DNA from 4 places in the Shewanella baltica genome. Region 2 is predicted to be linked to each of the others. Evidence: predicted binding sites of a transcription regulator. Region 2 holds the regulator's gene; each other region holds the start of a gene.
The links. The regulator LexA, encoded in region 2, represses DNA repair genes until DNA is damaged. The targets are predictions, from matches to a motif close to TACTGTATNNNNATACAGTA.

Region 1: a site for LexA is predicted at 2,124-2,143, ahead of dinG (ATP-dependent DNA helicase DinG). Genes of this name have one in related genera too.
Region 3: a site for LexA is predicted at 1,996-2,015, ahead of DYH48_RS06325 (DNA topoisomerase III). Genes of this name have one in related genera too.
Region 4: a site for LexA is predicted at 2,220-2,239, ahead of recG (ATP-dependent DNA helicase RecG). Genes of this name have one in related genera too.

Annotation. Positions count from the first base shown of each region.
Region 1 covers NZ_UGYM01000002.1:2,855,221-2,859,563, forward strand. The annotation lists gene DYH48_RS13035 (DNA polymerase II) at 1-2,029, opposite strand, end outside; gene dinG (ATP-dependent DNA helicase DinG) at 2,167-4,239, shown strand; gene DYH48_RS13045 (sulfite exporter TauE/SafE family protein) at 4,249-4,343, shown strand, end outside.
Region 2 covers NZ_UGYM01000002.1:4,613,213-4,617,555, reverse strand. The annotation lists gene coxB (cytochrome c oxidase subunit II) at 1-755, opposite strand, end outside; gene DYH48_RS20645 (cell division inhibitor SulA) at 1,158-1,670, opposite strand; gene lexA (transcriptional repressor LexA) at 1,667-2,287, opposite strand; gene plsB (glycerol-3-phosphate 1-O-acyltransferase PlsB) at 2,448-4,343, shown strand, end outside.
Region 3 covers NZ_UGYM01000002.1:1,400,377-1,404,719, reverse strand. The annotation lists gene DYH48_RS06325 (DNA topoisomerase III) at 1-1,983, opposite strand, end outside; gene DYH48_RS06320 (hypothetical protein) at 2,150-2,437, shown strand; gene purF (amidophosphoribosyltransferase) at 2,625-4,139, opposite strand.
Region 4 covers NZ_UGYM01000002.1:4,397,537-4,401,879, forward strand. The annotation lists gene DYH48_RS19625 (hypothetical protein) at 1-281, shown strand, start outside; partial or broken gene DYH48_RS19630 (sensor histidine kinase) at 414-1,493, shown strand; gene DYH48_RS19635 (response regulator transcription factor) at 1,493-2,071, shown strand; gene recG (ATP-dependent DNA helicase RecG) at 2,256-4,331, shown strand.

The sequences.
Region 1 (4,343 bases), 1.8 Mb from region 2:
TCCAATCACTACGCACTTGTTCCATACCTTTAAAGGTGAGCTCAAGTTCATCGCTCGCATTGCGCCACGCGCCAACATAACGTTTTTTACTGCCTTCTAATGAGCCTCTTAAGGTTGGCATAAAGAACTGCTCGTAATGCCGCTCAAACTGTAACTCGAGAAAACTCTCAACTTGGTGTTCAGCACAGATCTTAGCCTGCCACTTAGCATTGATATCCTGCGCTAGTGTTTTACCTAAAGCGTTAATGTCAGAAAGATCAGGCTCGCTGCCAAGCCAGACAAAGGTCGAATCCGTATCGCCGTAAATCACTTGATAGCCCATCTCCTCTATCCATGCGCGGGTTTGTTTCATGATTTGATGGCCGCGCATCGTGATCGAACTTGCCAACTTAGCATCATGGAACACGCAGCCTTGAGAGCCTAAAACCCCATACAGCGAGTTCATGATAATTTTTATCGCTTGGGATAACGGCGCATTGTGCTCACGCTTGGCCTTTTCGCGCTGCTCAGATAAGGTTTGAATTAGCTTAGGTAAAATAGGCTGTTGCCGACTGAAACGGCCGCCAAGAAACCCCGCAACACATTCAGAGTCAGGCATCTGCAAACCTTCAATCAATCCCTTAGGATCGATCAAAAAGGTGCGAATAATGGAGGGATACAGACTTTTAAAATCGAACACTAAGATGTGTTTATAAAGACCCGGCACAGAATCCATCACGTAGCCGCCAGGACTTTCAATGCCCTGACTCACAGGCTCTGCTGGAGCGACATAACCCGCGCGATGTAAATGTGGTAAATACAAATGATTAAACGCCGCCACCGAAGCCCCTACCCGCCCGAGTTCTAAACCTGTCAGTTCAGCACGCGCGAGGGCAAAATCCCACAATTGAGTGTGAGTAAAAATATCCCATACTAGACGGCTATCGGTAAGATTATAATGGGCTAAGGCTTGTTTATCGGTCTTAAACAGCTGGTCAATTTCTTCAACGCGGTTATCCACGTTATGAATGGCCTTGCCTTCACCTAATAGTTGCCGCGACACAAATTCCAACGAAAAACGCTCAAAGCGATAAAAAGCGGCCTTGAGCCAATCGATACCATCGAGTACCACACGGCCCGGTAAGACTAAGGTTTCTGGGCGAAACTTATTGTCAACTTTCCAATCGAGCTTAGCACCGCCGCGGCCAATGGTGAGCGGAATACGATGTAATAATGCGCGGCGTGACAATAGCGCGAGATCGAAACTCACCAATGACCAACCGATAATAAAGTCAGGATCAAACTCATGGAACCACGCGATTAATCGATGGATCAGCGCAGCTTCATCGGCTACCCATTCAATATATTCGGGGGAGTTTGATTCAGCTTCGCCCACCATAATCACTTTTTCATAAGTCTGCTTGAGGCTGCCTTGCCCCACGTCTCGGCCACTGTCTTGACCATATAGCGCGACCGAATAGAGTAAGCCCTCAAAGCTGCATTCAAAATCCAGTGAGATACAGCGTAAATTCACCGCCGTTAAAGGGGCAATACTCTTAGCCCGCTCGGCGATAAACACGGGCAGCGAGTTAGCCTCAAGACTGTCGCTAGTCGGCGCGAGGAGACTACTCGTCGCAGATAAACGCCCTAAAAACGCCACATCAAGCGCCACAAACCGCTCGATTAAATAACGCTGTTCGGGCCGAATATCGGCTTCAAATAAAGGGATGTCGGCATCTTTCGCGATGCGCTGTAAGGTACGTAAGCTGTTGCTGGATTTTGCATAAACACCACTGACCGCGCCGCCTTTAAAGCTTTTGAGCGCTAACGGCACAAATCGCAATACTTGACCCGGCGTTTGTAACTGTAAAGCCGCCACATCCGTTTGATGACAAAAACAAATGTGTTCAGTGCCTTGAACTTCCACCAACACAGGGCCTTGAGCGGTCGCCAGATAATACTGCAACACTAAACTCCCATGACGATGAATCGTATGGCGTGTTAAGACTCGACCTTGTACACTAACGGCCGCTGTTGCCTCAGGCTTCATCGCATTGGTTCCCAAATCGCGTAGCTAGTCAATTTAGATGGTTCCTCAATTTAAATGCCGCTAAATGGCAGAAAAGTTTCTTAGGCTATGCAATCACTGTTATTATGTACAGCATTAATTCGATAAAGTAGTGACGCATGTTACCTGACAATGTAAAAACCCAGATCCGCGCCATCTATAAGGATATCGCTACCGCCTTGCCTCATTTTAGGCCGCGCCGCGAACAAAACTATATGGTGGCGGAAATCTCTAAGACCCTCGCCGGCGACTATGACAAAGATAGACGCATCATAGTGGTCGAAGCAGGGACTGGTATCGGTAAATCATTGTCTTATATTCTCGGTACCATTCCACTGGCATTAGCGAGCAAGAAAAAAGTCTGTATCGCCACCGCGACCGTCGCCCTGCAAGAACAATTACTGCATAAAGACTTGCCCTTCTTCCTTGAGCAATCCGGTTTAAATTTCCGCTTTGGCCTAGTCAAAGGTCGACAACGTTATGTATGTCTATCGAAACTGGCGATGCTCATCGGTGACGACAACAGTACACAAATGGCCATGTGGCAGACTAAGCCTGACAATAGCCAAGTGGCTATGATGCATGGCCTGTTAAAAGACTATAACGAAGGTCGCTGGAACGGTGAAATCGATACCTTAGCCGTGCCGCTGCCCGATCACCTGTGGCAACAAATCGCCTGCGACAAACACAGCTGCCATCGCCAAGTCGCCAGCCACAGAAATTGCCCGTTCCATAAGGCCCGTGAAGATGTCGATACCTGGGACGTGCTCATCGCCAACCACAGCTTGTTATTTGCCGATTTAGAATTAGGTGGCGGCGTGATTTTGCCCGATCCAGAAGACGTGTTTTATGTTATCGACGAGGCACATCACTTACCGATTGTGGCGCGGGATTTCTCCAGTGCACAGGCCACGCTGAGGGGCGCCTGCGACTGGCTCGAAAAAATTGGCAAAACCTGCGCTAAGTTACAAAACCAAATAAAGAGCAACAACATCATTGCCCCCGCGCAGGCGATGCAGGATCACTTAGGCGATCTTATCGCCCAGCTCAATCAAGTGGCTCACTATTGCGATACCCAGACAAAGCACTTTGCCAATCCTGAAAACCGTCTGCGTTTTGAGCACGGCAAACTGCCGGACTCATTACTCATTCTGGCTGAAAACCTTGCTGTGACCTCTAATCTTGCCCTCAAGCAGTTTAATAAAATGCTATCACTGCTGGCCGAAGCGATTAAAGATGGCGACATTCCTAAACATCAATCCGAAGCACTATTAGCCGAAACCGGATTTATGCTGCAAAGGCTCGAGAATCTACAAAAATTGTGGAAGATGATGGCCAAGGAAGATAAACATAAAGGTGCCCCTATGGCGCGCTGGGTCGAGCTCATCACAGGTAAACAAGTGGATTATCTGTTTAGCGCCTCGCCTATCGAAGTTGGCTTTATGCTGGAATCCATGCTGTGGCAGAAAGCCGCGGGCGTAGTTTTATGTAGCGCCACGCTGCGCGCACTCAATAACTTCGACCATTTTGTGCATCAAGTCGGTTTATCACTCAACGATGGCAGCCGTTATTTAGCCTTACAATCGCCCTTCGATTATCCCAATAACGCGACACTTTATTTACCCAAAATGCGCACTGAGCCGACGGACGATGCCTATACGGCTGAACTTGCGGAGCAAATCGTCACTCTGATTGAAGGAGAAATGGCTACCTTAGTGTTATTCGCCTCCTACTGGCAGATGGAAAAAGTGGTTGAATTACTTAAAGGTAAACTCACCACTGAGCTGCTTATTCAAGGCAATGCGCCACGGCAACAGTTGTTAGAGAATCATAAAGCTAAGTGCGATAAAGGCGAACCGAGCATATTATTCGGCACCGGCAGTTTCTCTGAAGGTCTCGACTTACCCGGCGATTATCTGACGAACTTGATCGTCACTAAACTGCCCTTTGCGGTGCCAACCTCGCCCGTTGAACAAGCCCATGCGGAATATGTCAAAGTCAAAGGCGGCAATCCCTTCTTGCAACTGACTATCCCAGATGCTTCACGTAAGCTTATTCAAAGTTGTGGTAGATTACTGCGTAAAGAGCAAGATTATGGCCGAGTCACCATTTTAGATAGGCGGTTAGTTACTAAACGCTATGGCAAGTCCTTGCTGGACGCCTTACCGCCCTTTAGACGTGTCATAGAGTAGGATTAAAATTTGGAATTGTTACTCGAGCCCAGTCATTGGGCCCTGTTGGCAGTTATAGGTCTTATCGCTGGGTTCATCGATGCTGTTGTTGGCGGCGGTGGCCT
Region 2 (4,343 bases):
TGCTCTGTAACCCAGGCTTCAAACTCGGCTTCGGGTAAGGCTTGCACTACGATCGGCATAAAACCATGATCTTTACCGCAAAGTTCGGCGCACTGACCACGGTAAATACCGGGTTTGTCTATGCGAGTCCAAGCCTCATTGATAAATCCTGGGTTGGCATCTTTCTTCACGGCAAAAGCAGGTACCCACCATGAATGGATGACATCTTCAGAGGTCATCAAAAAGCGGATTTTGCGATTTATCGGCAGAACGAGTGGCTTATCGACCTCCAATAGGTAGTGTTCACCCTTGGTTTCGGTACCGTCGATTTGTGCTCTAGGGGTTGCGAGTATGCTGTAAAAATCAATGTCTTGATCGAAATAGCTGTAATGCCATTTCCATTGGGAACCCGTGACTTTAACGGTCAGATCGGCGTCGCTGGGATCTTCCATCGCAATTAAGGTTTTTGTCGCAGGAATCGCCATTAAGATCAAAATGATAAATGGCAGAATCGTCCAAGCGATTTCAACTTTAGTGCTTTCGTGAAAGTGGGACGCGACAGCGCCTTTGGATTTTCTGTGGTTGATCATGGCGTAAATCATCACGCCAAAGACCACAAGGCCAATGGCGCAGCAGATATACAAGATGGTCATGTGCAAGTGATAAACCTTGCCACTGATCTCGGTTACGCCAGGGGTCATGTTGAACCGCATGTCCGCGGCGGCCAACGGTGGTGCGAATAACACCACGAGTAAACAATACAACAATTGCTTCACAAGACTTCTCCTCTGCCAATTGCGAATAGCAACTACAAAGAAGAGCAACACAGTAAGTCTCAACTCTATGCAAACTCTTCAGTTCCCAAAAAAGCTTTTTTGACTTCAACGTGCGTTGGCGGCTGTTACTTTTAATTAAGTATTATTACTGCTGGTATTAGCCACGCTGGCACATACGACTGAAATAAATCTGTTCTCTATTTTTAGTGGCATTTTGAACGCGATAACGGCTCGATTTATTTGCCACGTGCGGCGATATATCATCGCCGACTAAACCAACCATACTTGCTGTTTAAATATTGATCAAGATCACTTATTTATCTAATTGTCTGAAAAATTGCCAAAAAAAAGCCTCACATTCATAGGCGAGGCGGCTTTCAAGGTAAAAAATTAAATGAATATTTAATGCACAGCGCTAAAAAAAGATTGTTGGCCGAAGAGGCTACCTTGCTCAATGCGTACGTCGCCATGTAAGTGACTGTTTACGTCTTCTAGCACTATGCCCATGGCGCGGGCACTTTTAGCGACAATTTGCAGGCGACGATTATCGCGTGCATCCAATGATTGGGTCCAAGTAATAACCGCACTGGACGTACCACTTGTTAAGGCTTTTTCCATCGCCCACAGGGTTTCCACTTCATCTTTCGCGTGCACCAGCAAGACTCTATCCATACGCACGCCAGCGTTGGCGAGCATTTGTTTGTAGCCAATACTCGGCGGGTTGATGAGCACTAACCAACGGCCCTGTTGGCTTAACTGGGCGAGTTGCGCGCTCAGATGGATTAATTCTTGGCGACCTTGAGTCTTAGTTGGCATGCAGGCGATAGGTGCATGGTGCCAGTCATAGTCGGCATCACGTACTTCATCGAGCCACAAGCCCGGATGGCGGGGTGCATTGCCAAGTAGTTTGTTCATAGCCAATCTCCATTACGGATCACACCGACGGCGAGTCCTTCAATTGTTAAACTTTGATAGCCTAAATCCACTTTAATCGGTGAATAGTCTTCATTTTCGGCGTGTAGATAGACCACATTACCTTTTTTTTCGAAACGTTTAACAGTGACATCGTCGTCGACTCTAGCGACAACCACTTGACCATTTCTAGCTTGTTGTACTTTATGAACTGCCAGCAAATCTCCTTCGAGAATGCCAATATTCTTCATGCTGTCGCCTTTAACCCGCAGTAAAAAATCGGCGGCGGGATGGAACATGCTGGGGTCGACTTGGTAGTACTGTTCAACATGTTCTTGGGCGAGAATAGGTTCGCCAGCGGCTACTTGACCGATAAGCGGTAAACCTGTTTCAGTTACTTCTTCGACTTCCGCAGTCAGACGAATGCCCCGCGATGTGCCTGGCATGATCTCAATGCAGCCCTTTTTCGCCAACGCTTTAAGATGCTCTTCAGCCGCATTGGCGCTCTTAAAACCTAAACGGGTCGCGATTTCTGCCCGAGTGGGTGGCATGCCAGTATCGGCAATATTTCGTTTAATTAGCTCTAAAATTTCAGCTTGGCGTGGCGTCAAAGGTCTCATGGTGTTTCCTGTTTTTCTATACAGTTACTGTTAGTATATACAGTATTATTTGCAGCGCAAGTATTAACCACTTTTTAGCTATGTTGGAGAGAATTAGCGAATATTACCCATAGTCTGGTATTCTACCGGGCTAGTAAACGTACTTAATTGCATAAGAATAATGCCTAAACACGACTCTCTTTGGTTGAAATCATTACGCTGGATCCAAAAACACTTAGTGCACACTATTGTTGTGCCTCAGGATCCCTTTGCCGATCTTAATCTGGATGCCTCCAGACCCCTTGCTTATGTGATGAAAACGGAATCGCTGAGTGACATCGCTGCTCTGAGCGAAATAACGGCTAAGTTAGGACTACCGAGCCCCTATGAGCCTTTAGTGGCAAATGGTGTGATTGCGCCTCGGGTTGTCTGCCTTCAAGGGCGTAAGCCGCTGTTTGGCGAGCGTGCCGGTAACGAGCCTTTCCTCGAATGCTTTATGCGTTTGTTGGCCGTGCATAAGGAACGCCCTGAATTAGACATTCAACTGGTGCCTGTGAGCCTGTATTGGGGCCGCACGCCAGGGAAAGAAGACGACACTATGAAGGCGGCTGTGTTTGAGCGGGAAAACCCGACTTGGCTGCGCAAGTGCTTGATGATTTTGTTTTTAGGTCGACATAATTTCGTACAGTTTTCAAATGCGGTATCCCTGCGATACATGGCAGACGAACACGGCACTGACATGGGGATTGCCCATAAATTAGCGCGGGTCGCGCGGGTGCATTTCCGTCGTCAACGTAAGGTGATGACAGGGCCTGTGCTGCCAAATCGCCAAGCACTGTTTCATTCGCTGCTCAAATCTGAGTCGTTGCGTAAAGCGATTCAAGAAGAAGCGGCCAACAAAAAGATTTCTGAGACCCAAGCGCGCGAGACGGCTATTGAGTACCTTGATGAAATCGCTGCAGATTACTCAGATAGCTTAGTGCGTATTGCTGAGCGTTTCTTAACTTGGTTGTGGAACAAGCTTTACAGCGGGATCAACATTAAAGGCGCCGAGCAAGTTCGCCAGTTGCACCATGATGGCCACGAGATTGTCTATGTGCCTTGCCATCGCAGCCACATGGATTACCTGCTGTTATCGTATATTTTGTATTATCAAGGCATGGTTCCGCCGCACATTGCAGCCGGTATTAACCTCAACTTCTGGCCCGCTGGACCTATGTTCCGTCGCGGTGGTGCCTTCTTTATCCGCCGTAGTTTTAATGGCAACAAGCTGTATACCGCAGTATTCCGTGAGTATTTAGATCAACTGTTTGCGAAAGGTTATTCGGTGGAATATTTCTCCGAAGGCGGCCGCTCACGTACCGGTCGTCTATTGGCGCCAAAAACCGGCATGATTGCTATGACGATGAACAGCGTGCTGCGCGGTATCGAGCGTCCAGTCACACTAGTGCCTGTGTATTTAGGCTATGACCATGTGATGGAAGTGGCGACTTACCATAAAGAGTTAAGTGGTAAGAAAAAGAAAAAAGAATCTGTGTGGCAGGTGTTTGGTGCGATTCGCAAACTTGGTAATTTCGGCCAAGGTTATGTGAACTTTGGCGAGCCGATTACTCTGCAAAACTTCTTAAATGAGCGCGCGCCAAACTGGCGTACTGAGTTGGCCGATGATCCTGAGCAAAAACCAAGCTGGTTAACGCCAGCGGTAAACGTGCTGGCAAATCGAGTGATGACGAATATTAACGATGCGGCGGCGGCGAGTTCGGTGACCTTGACGAGTTTAGTGTTGCTGGCCACAGATCAAAATGCCTTAGAGCGCAGTCTGCTGGAACGTCAGCTTGATCTGTATCTGACCCTACTCAAAAAAGTGCCTTACACTACTTATACTTCGGTTGCCGAAGGTGATGGTAAGCATTTAGTGCAGCAAGGTTTAGAGCTGAATAAGTTTGTTGTTTGTGCCGATCCTTTAGGTGAAATCGTGTCTATCGAGGCGAGTCAGGCTGTGTCCATGACTTACTATCGTAACAATATCATCCACTTATTTATTGTACCGTCATTAATTGCGAGTTGTTTAACGCAT
Region 3 (4,343 bases), 3.2 Mb from region 2:
TTTGCGGTAAGGCGACTTGCGATAACCGGATTTATTCCCAGCCGTTTTACGATAACCTTGGCCTTTTAAGCCATTAAGCGCGGTGGGCAGTTGTGCTCCTGCATTGTGAATAAGCGTGGACAAGGTGCCTAGCAGCGGTAGCATAAAGGCTTGATAGGAGGTTTCTTTATGGCAAATACCGTTCAAGCTTGCTTCCCAAAGGGCTGTCATGTCAGGCGTTGTTGCACTCGCGGGTAAGCTGTTAATTAATCCCTTACCCACATCCGTCGAAACGATAGATTTACCTAAGCGTTGTAAAAAACCGCGTTTAAACAGTAATTCAATAATGCCTGCACGGGTGGCTTCAGTACCTAAGCCATCGGTTTCTTTGAGAATTTTACGGATCTCAGGGTCGGTTACGTAACGGCTTATCCCCGTCATAGCACCAAGTAAAGTGGCATCGGTAAAGGCTTTTGGTGGCTGAGTATTTTTCTCCAGCAACTCGCCTCGAGTACAATGCAAAGCCTGCCCTAGTTTCAGAGGCGGTAATTGGCCGATAAACTCGTCATTCTCCTCATCGTCCTTGCCCGCGCTTTCTTCCATCGACTTGTTGCCACTCGCCTTACTGCCATTTGGCTCTTGGCGGGCAAAGAGTTGCTTCCAGCCAAGAGATTTATCCTGACGCGCCTTGGTATTAAATAAGCCGCCCTCAATTGTCACTTGTACTGTGGTTTCACTGTAACAATAGGCCGGATAAAACTGGGCTAAGTACTGGCGGGCAACATGAAGATATAACTGCCTCTCACGCTGACTTAAGCTGGATAAGTTAGCCGTTTTCTCGGTAGGAACGATGGCGTGGTGGGCATCCACTTTTTTATCATCCCATGCCTTAGATTTAAGCCGTGGATCGGGGGCATCGGCGCCTTGCAGTAACTCAGCGGCACCGCTGCTAATCGCCTTAAGAACCGACGGCGCTAGGCTATGTTGCTCGACGGGCAAATAACGGCTGTCGGAACGGGGATAGGTAATGAGTTTATGGCGTTCATACAAACTCTGGCAGGTATCAAGCACATCCTTAGCACTCATGCCAAACCGTTTTGCCGCATCAATCTGCAACGCGGATAAGCTGTAGGGCAATGGCGGATTCTGTTTCTTGTCCTTAGCCACTAATTGAGTCACTAAGGCAGGTTTATCACTGATGCGACTCACCACATTTTGCGCTAACCCTCTGGCTAGTACTCGCCCTTCTTCGTCCATGTACGGCTGACAAGCTTCGCTGGGTTGCCACTTAGCGCTGAAGGTTTCCTGCTTTTCAGTCGCCAAATGCGCTAGCACTTCATAGAAAGGTTTAGATTGAAAATTGGCAATCTCTTCATCACGGCGCACCACTAGCCCGAGTAAAGGCGTTTGCACTCGCCCGACGGACAATACGCCTTGATAACCAACCTTTTTACCTTGGATGGTATAAGCGCGCGTCATATTCATGCCGTAGAGCCAATCGGCACGACTACGGGCTAAGGCCGATGTGGACAAAGGAATAAATTCGCGATTACTGCGCAGCTGCGTTAGCGCCCGTTTTACGGCTTGTGGGTTTAAGTCGCTGATCAGTAAACGCTGAGTTTGATGTAACTTGTCACCCCTCACGCCAAGATAGGCAATCACTTCATCCACGAGTAACTGCCCTTCACGGTCGGGATCGCCCGCATTGACCAGCATGTTGGCTTGTTTGACTAATCGTTTTAGCACTGTGAGTTGACTGCGAGTTGCGGCCTTAGGTTTTAGTTGCCACTTGTCTGGAACTATTGGCAAGTGCTCGAATTTCCACGACTTAAATTCGGGATTATAGGCATCAGGTTCTGCTTGTTCGAGCAAGTGACCGACACACCAAGACACGCAATCGCCATTGGCGGCTTCGATAAATCCATCGCCTTTTTTATGGGGTTTAGGCAATACATCGGCAATGGCCCGCCCTAGGCTAGGTTTTTCTGCGATATAGAGGATCATACAAACACCAAGCACTGGATATAATTACAGTATAATTTAGCCCAAACGCCCGTTGAGTGCAAATTTCTGTGACAAACCGAGCTTAAATACCAACGATCAAGTGTAAATTCAATTGCGAATAGTTCTCAACAACTACTAGAATGCACTAAATTTTAGAGGAGTGGCTATGAGACAGTTTGCAATAAATGCGCGGCAGGCGATGACAATCAGTCCGGCATTGATACTAAGATTTAATCAGTTACTGCTATTTCATAGCCTGATGTTACTTGCGATAAGCATGCTCACCAGCACTTGGCTGGGACAAATGAAAATCATCAACATGCCTTTAGCTTGGGGATTCATGCTAGTAATGCCCATTGCGGTGAGCTTATCGCTACTGCTAAAACATCAAGTCACCCGCCATAGCTTAAGCAGCTTATTCGGGGTGTGGATGCTGCTGTGGATATGGGGATAAACACGACAAAACCTATGGCTGAAAAGATCAGCAGCCTCGCATGCGGATGTCGAGAACAAACACTCATAGATGTTCCCCCTCGCCCAATCGCGATACCTTTCCCAAGTGGCGGTTAACGCTCCATAAAAAAGCCATAAAAAAAGCCAATGACATTATCACTGGCTTTTTATCCGCCTAACGTTTCACCTTATGGGTGACAGACGTTATGCAGTTCTAAGTTAGTACCTATATCTTTGTTACGATCCGCTTTAGCATCGTCATTACGCAGTTGCGTCAAGTGATCTAAATACGCTTGATCTACATCGTTAGTGATGTAATGACCATCAAAAACAGAGGTTTCGAAACGCTTAATCGCTGGATTTTCCATTCTTACCGCTTCGATTAAATCAGGTAAGTCTTGGAAAATAATGCCATCGGCACCAATTAACTTAGCGATTTCATCGGCATCACGGCCATGGGCGATCAACTCGTTTGACGTTGGCATGTCGATACCGTACACGTTCGGGAAACGAATTTCCGGCGCGGCAGAGGCAAAGTACACTTTCTTGGCACCCGCTTCACGGGCCATTTCGATGATTTGCTCAGACGTCGTACCGCGAACGATAGAGTCGTCCACCAACAAGACATTTTTGCCTTTGAATTCAGTGTTAATCGCATTCAACTTGCGACGCACTGACTTCTTACGTTCCTGTTGACCCGGCATGATAAAAGTACGGCCAATATAACGGTTTTTCACAAAACCTTGGCGGTACGGTAAGTCCATGCAACGGGCAATTTCCAGCGCGATATCGCAAGAAGTTTCAGGAATAGGAATCACCACGTCGATGTCGTGATCGTACCATTCTTTCTTAATCTTCTCGCCAAGCTTAGCGCCCATGTTTACGCGACTGGCATAAACAGACACTTTATCGATAGTCGAATCTGGACGGGCAAAATAAACGAATTCGAAGATACAAGGTGCGTAGCTAGGTTCTGCAGCACATTGACGGGTATACAGCTGACCATCAATTGACACGTAAATCGCTTCACCTGGCGCCACATCACGCATCACTTCAAAACCGACGGCATCGAGTGCCACGCTTTCAGAAGCGACCATGTATTCAGTACCCGTTGGCGTTTCGTGCTTACCTAACACCAGAGGGCGAATACCAAATGGGTCACGGAATGCGACTAAGCCTTGGCCGATTATAATAGCCACAACCGCGTAGGCACCACGAGCTTGCTGGTGTACGTTAGCGACCGCATCGAACACTTCTTCCGACGTCAGGGTCAAGCTAGTGGTTTTTTGCAGTTCGTCGGCCAACAGGTTAAGCAACACTTCAGAATCCGAAGTGGTGTTCACATGGCGACGTTTTTTGATCAGCCCTTCGGCTAATTCGACTGTATTGGTTAAGTTGCCGTTGTGGGCTAAAGAGATCCCAAATGGCGAGTTAACATAGAAAGGCTGCGCTTCAGATGCGCTTGAACTGCCCGCAGTTGGATAACGCACATGGCCAATACCTGCATTACCTTGTAGGCGTTGCATGTGTTTGACTTCAAAAACGTCTTTGACCAGACCATTGGCTTTACGCAGTCTGAAAGCACCACGATCAATGGTCACAATACCTGCCGCATCCTGACCTCTGTGCTGCAACACTGTCAGTGCATCATAAATGGTCTGATTAACCGATGATTGGCCAACTATTCCGACGATACCACACATGGGTAAGCTTCCTCATTGTAAGATGTTCTATGCCCTTTCATGTTGAAATATAAGCAAATGATAAAGTAAAACTCTAGCCTTTCGGCTTAAGTGCTACCTATCGGTCGCCAAGGTATCCCGTCACTAATCTGTTAATCGCAATCGCACGCATAAACTTGCGATTGCGCTCACAGTTACCCTGTTTTTAGGCATAAGCCCTTGAAC
Region 4 (4,343 bases), 220 kb from region 2:
TGGTTAAGGCGATCGCCGCCTATAACACGCCAGCTATGTTTGGCGGCAGCATGCAAAATGCTAAGACGCTCGCCACTACGGCCATAGAAAGATTCGCCCAACCTTGCGACGACATTTGTTGGGGGGAAGCCGAAGCTTACACGTGGCGCGGGCTCGCTAAACAGGAATTAGGCGATAACCAAGGCGCGAGTGAAGATTGGCAACAGGCTATAAAAGTGCAAGCAGATTACGGTTGGGCAAAATTTTTGCTTCAACAAAATCAGCAATTAAGTGCAAACTAGACCAAGTTGTTAACAGGGACTGATGGCGCTGACCCCAGCGCCAATCCCTAAACAGAATAAATCAACACAGATGTCAGCTTCGGGCATTCAACGAACAACGATTAACAGTCAACACAGTTTCACGGAGGCATTATGATAAGCACGCATCTTCAGCTCGAACGAAAACTCGCTTGGGTGTATTTGATAAACTTAGTGTTTTATCTTATTCCGCTTGCCATCAATGCGTATCCAGCATGGAAAATCGCCCTTAGCTTTGCCGTGCTGATTCCTTTTATTGCTAGTTATTTTTGGGCCTATAAGTGCAATCAGAATAGCGCCTATCGCCCCATTCTGATGATGGTGGCCATCGCCACAGCAATCACCCCAATCAACCCAGGATCTATCTCGTTATTCACCTTTGCCGCTTTTTTCATTGGTTTTTTTTATCCACTCAGAACCTGTCTGTTGGCTATTGCCGCCTTAATCGGCCTGTTGTTTGCCCTCAATGAGATTTACGACTTTAACAGTTACTACTTTCCGCTTTACGGCTCAGGATTGGTACTCGGTGTAGGCATGTTTGGCGTAGCCGAACGCAGGCGTCATCAACATAAATTGAAAGAACAGCAAAGCACCCAAGAAATTAGTACCTTAGCGGCTATGGTTGAGCGAGAACGCATTGCCCGCGATCTACACGACATCATGGGCCACAGCTTGTCTTCGATTGCGCTTAAGGCATAACTGGCCGAAAAACTGCTGGCAAAACAAGAATACCAACTGGCCACAATCCAGCTTAATGAACTCGGCCAAATTGCCCGTGAGAGCCTCAGCCAAATTCGTCACACCGTATCTGACTACAAACATAAGGGTCTCGCGGATAGCGTGACGCAACTGTGTAAACTATTGAGGGAAAAAGGAGTCAGTGTCGAGCTGACAGGCAATATCCCTAAACTGCCCGCCAGAATGGAGAGCCAGCTGGGATTAATTGTCACTGAACTAGTGAATAATATTTTACGCCATAGCGGCGCAAGCCAATGTATTATCGACTTTATTCAGCAAGCAGATAGGCTAGTCGTTGAGGTCAAAGATAATGGCACAAGTAAACCTATCGCTGAAGGCAATGGCCTCACGGGGATACGCGAACGTCTTGACAGCTTAGGCGGCAGCTTGAGCTATAATCTCGAACAGGGATATGCATTTACCGTCAGTTTACCTTTGCAGGGAGCAACAGATTAATGAAGATTTTATTGGCGGAAGACCAAGCCATGGTGCGAGGCGCGCTTGCCGCACTCCTCACGCTTGCGGGAGGATTTAATATCACCCAAGCGAGTGACGGCGACGAGGCCCTAAGCCTACTCAAACAGCAAAGCTTTGATCTCTTGCTAACCGACATCGAAATGCCCGGCCGCACAGGCCTTGAGCTGGCAGCTTGGTTAAAGGATCAACATAGTCAAACTAAGGTAGTGGTCATCACCACCTTCGGCCGCGCGGGCTATATCAAACGTGCTATCGAAGCTGGAGTCGGCGGTTTTCTACTAAAAGATGCGCCCTCAGAAACCTTAGTCAACGCGATTCAACAAGTTATGGCGGGTAAACGGGTTATCGATCCTGAACTTGCCATGATGGCAATTGGTGACGTTGACCCACTCAACGATAAAGAGCGCCGCGCCCTACGCCTCGCCAGTGAAGGCAAATCCACCGCCGACATCGCCGAAGGCACAGTGCGTAACTACCTCTCCGAAGCCATAGCTAAACTCAATGCCAGCAACCGAATCGACGCAGCACGCATCGCCAAACAAAAGGGCTGGCTATAAACACGCTCACGGTTAACCACTCTTTCGTTCATATCGACAATTTCTGCGGCCTTAGCCGAAACCTAAGGACCGCAAACTGACGTTAGTTATGCTGGCAAATAAGTCCCTCATTCTGCTTGAGATTGCCTTACGCTTATTCTCTGTTAATATATGTATAAATTCACAGTGATTGAGTGCTAACGACTTGCAGCAATTGGATCTTGTTCCGATCACCGACCTCAAAGGCGTCGCCAAAAAGGTCGCGGAGAAACTCGCAAAGCTCGGCATCACAACAGTACAAGATCTGCTGTTTCACTTACCCCTGCGCTACGAAGACAGAACCCAAATCTATCCGATTGCCGCCCTCATGCCCGGCAGTTACGGCACCATAGAAGCTGAAATCCAATCGACGCAAATCATTCAAGGCCGCAAGCGTATGCTGGTCTGCAATGTGCGCGACGATACGGGCAGCTTGAGCCTGCGCTTTTTTAACTTCTCTATCGCCCAGCGTAATGCCATGCAAAACGGTTTGATGATCCGCGCCTACGGTGAAGTGCGCCGTGGCGGCCATCAAGCTGAGATAGTGCATCCAGAATATAAAGTCGTGTATCCCGGTGAAGATGTTCATCTGAGTGATACCCTAACGCCGATTTATCCCACAACTGAGGGATTAAAACAGGCAAGTTGGCTCAAGCTGACCGAGCAAGCTTTGGTATTACTGGAAGATGGCGGCTTAACTGAGCTGCTGCCACCGCAGTTGCAACCAAACAACATCAGCCTTAAACAAGCGTTGCAAACGCTGCATCGACCTCCTGCGGGGATCTCACAGTTTGATTTAGAGTTAGGCCAACACCCAGCCCAGCAGCGACTCGTGCAGGAAGAATTACTCGCCCATAATCTCAGCATGTTACGCCTAAGACAGCGCAGTAATTTAGACGCTGCCGTCACCATGCAGGCCACGGGGCAGTTGCTCAATCCCTTCCTTGCCGCTTTGCCTTTTAAGCCCACAGGCGCCCAGCAAAGAGTGGTGGCCGATATAGGCAAAGATTTAGAACAACCGCACCCTATGATGCGCTTAGTGCAAGGGGATGTAGGTTCAGGTAAAACCTTAGTCGCGGCGATGGCAGCTCTTCAAGCGATTGAAAACGGCTATCAAGTTGCCATGATGGCACCGACTGAACTATTGGCCGAGCAACATGCAACTAACTTTGCCGCTTGGTTTGAGCCACTCGGACTTAAGGTCGGTTGGCTGGCGGGTAAACTCAAAGGTAAGGTCAGAGCGCAATCCCTTGCGGATATTGAATCCGGCGCCGCCCAGATGGTGATTGGTACCCATGCCATCTTCCAACAGCATGTGGTCTTTAACAAACTTGCGTTAATTATCATAGATGAGCAGCACAGATTCGGCGTACACCAACGCTTAGGTCTGCGGGAAAAAGGCGTGAGCCAAGGTTTCCACCCGCATCAATTGATCATGACGGCAACGCCGATCCCGCGCACGCTAGCGATGACAGCCTATGCGGATCTCGACACATCAATTATCGATGAACTGCCGCCGGGACGGACACCCGTGACCACAGTGGCGATTGCCGATTCTCGCCGCAACGAAGTGCTTGAACGGGTGCGTAACGCCGTCATCACAGATAAACGTCAGGCCTATTGGGTGTGCACTCTGATTGAAGAATCCGAAGTGCTCGAATGCCAAGCCGCCGAAGACACCGCCGAAGAACTGCGTCTCGCCCTGCCCGAGCTCAATATCGGTCTCGTGCATGGCAGATTGAAGAGTGCCGAAAAACAGCAAATTATGGCCGATTTTAAGGCGGGCATAATTCATTTACTGGTGGCGACAACCGTGATTGAAGTAGGCGTTGATGTGCCTAATTCCAGCCTGATGATCATTGAAAACCCTGAACGTTTAGGTTTGGCACAACTACACCAACTGCGCGGACGAGTCGGTCGAGGCGCCATCGCAAGCCATTGTGTGTTACTCTACAAGGCGCCACTGAGCCATACCGCCACCCAAAGACTGAGTGTACTCAGGCAAAGTAATGACGGTTTCATCATAGCGCAGAAAGATTTAGAAATTCGTGGCCCAGGTGAAGTGCTTGGCACTAAGCAAACGGGACTGGCCGAGCTGAAAATTGCCGATCTGGTGCGCGATCAAGCTTTGATCCCGCATATTCAAAAACTGGCAAATCATGTGATGGCGCAGGCCCCCGAAAAAGTCGATGCGATTATCTTACGTTGGCTCGGGCACAAGCAGCACTATGTGCAGGCTTAGGCAGTAAAGGGT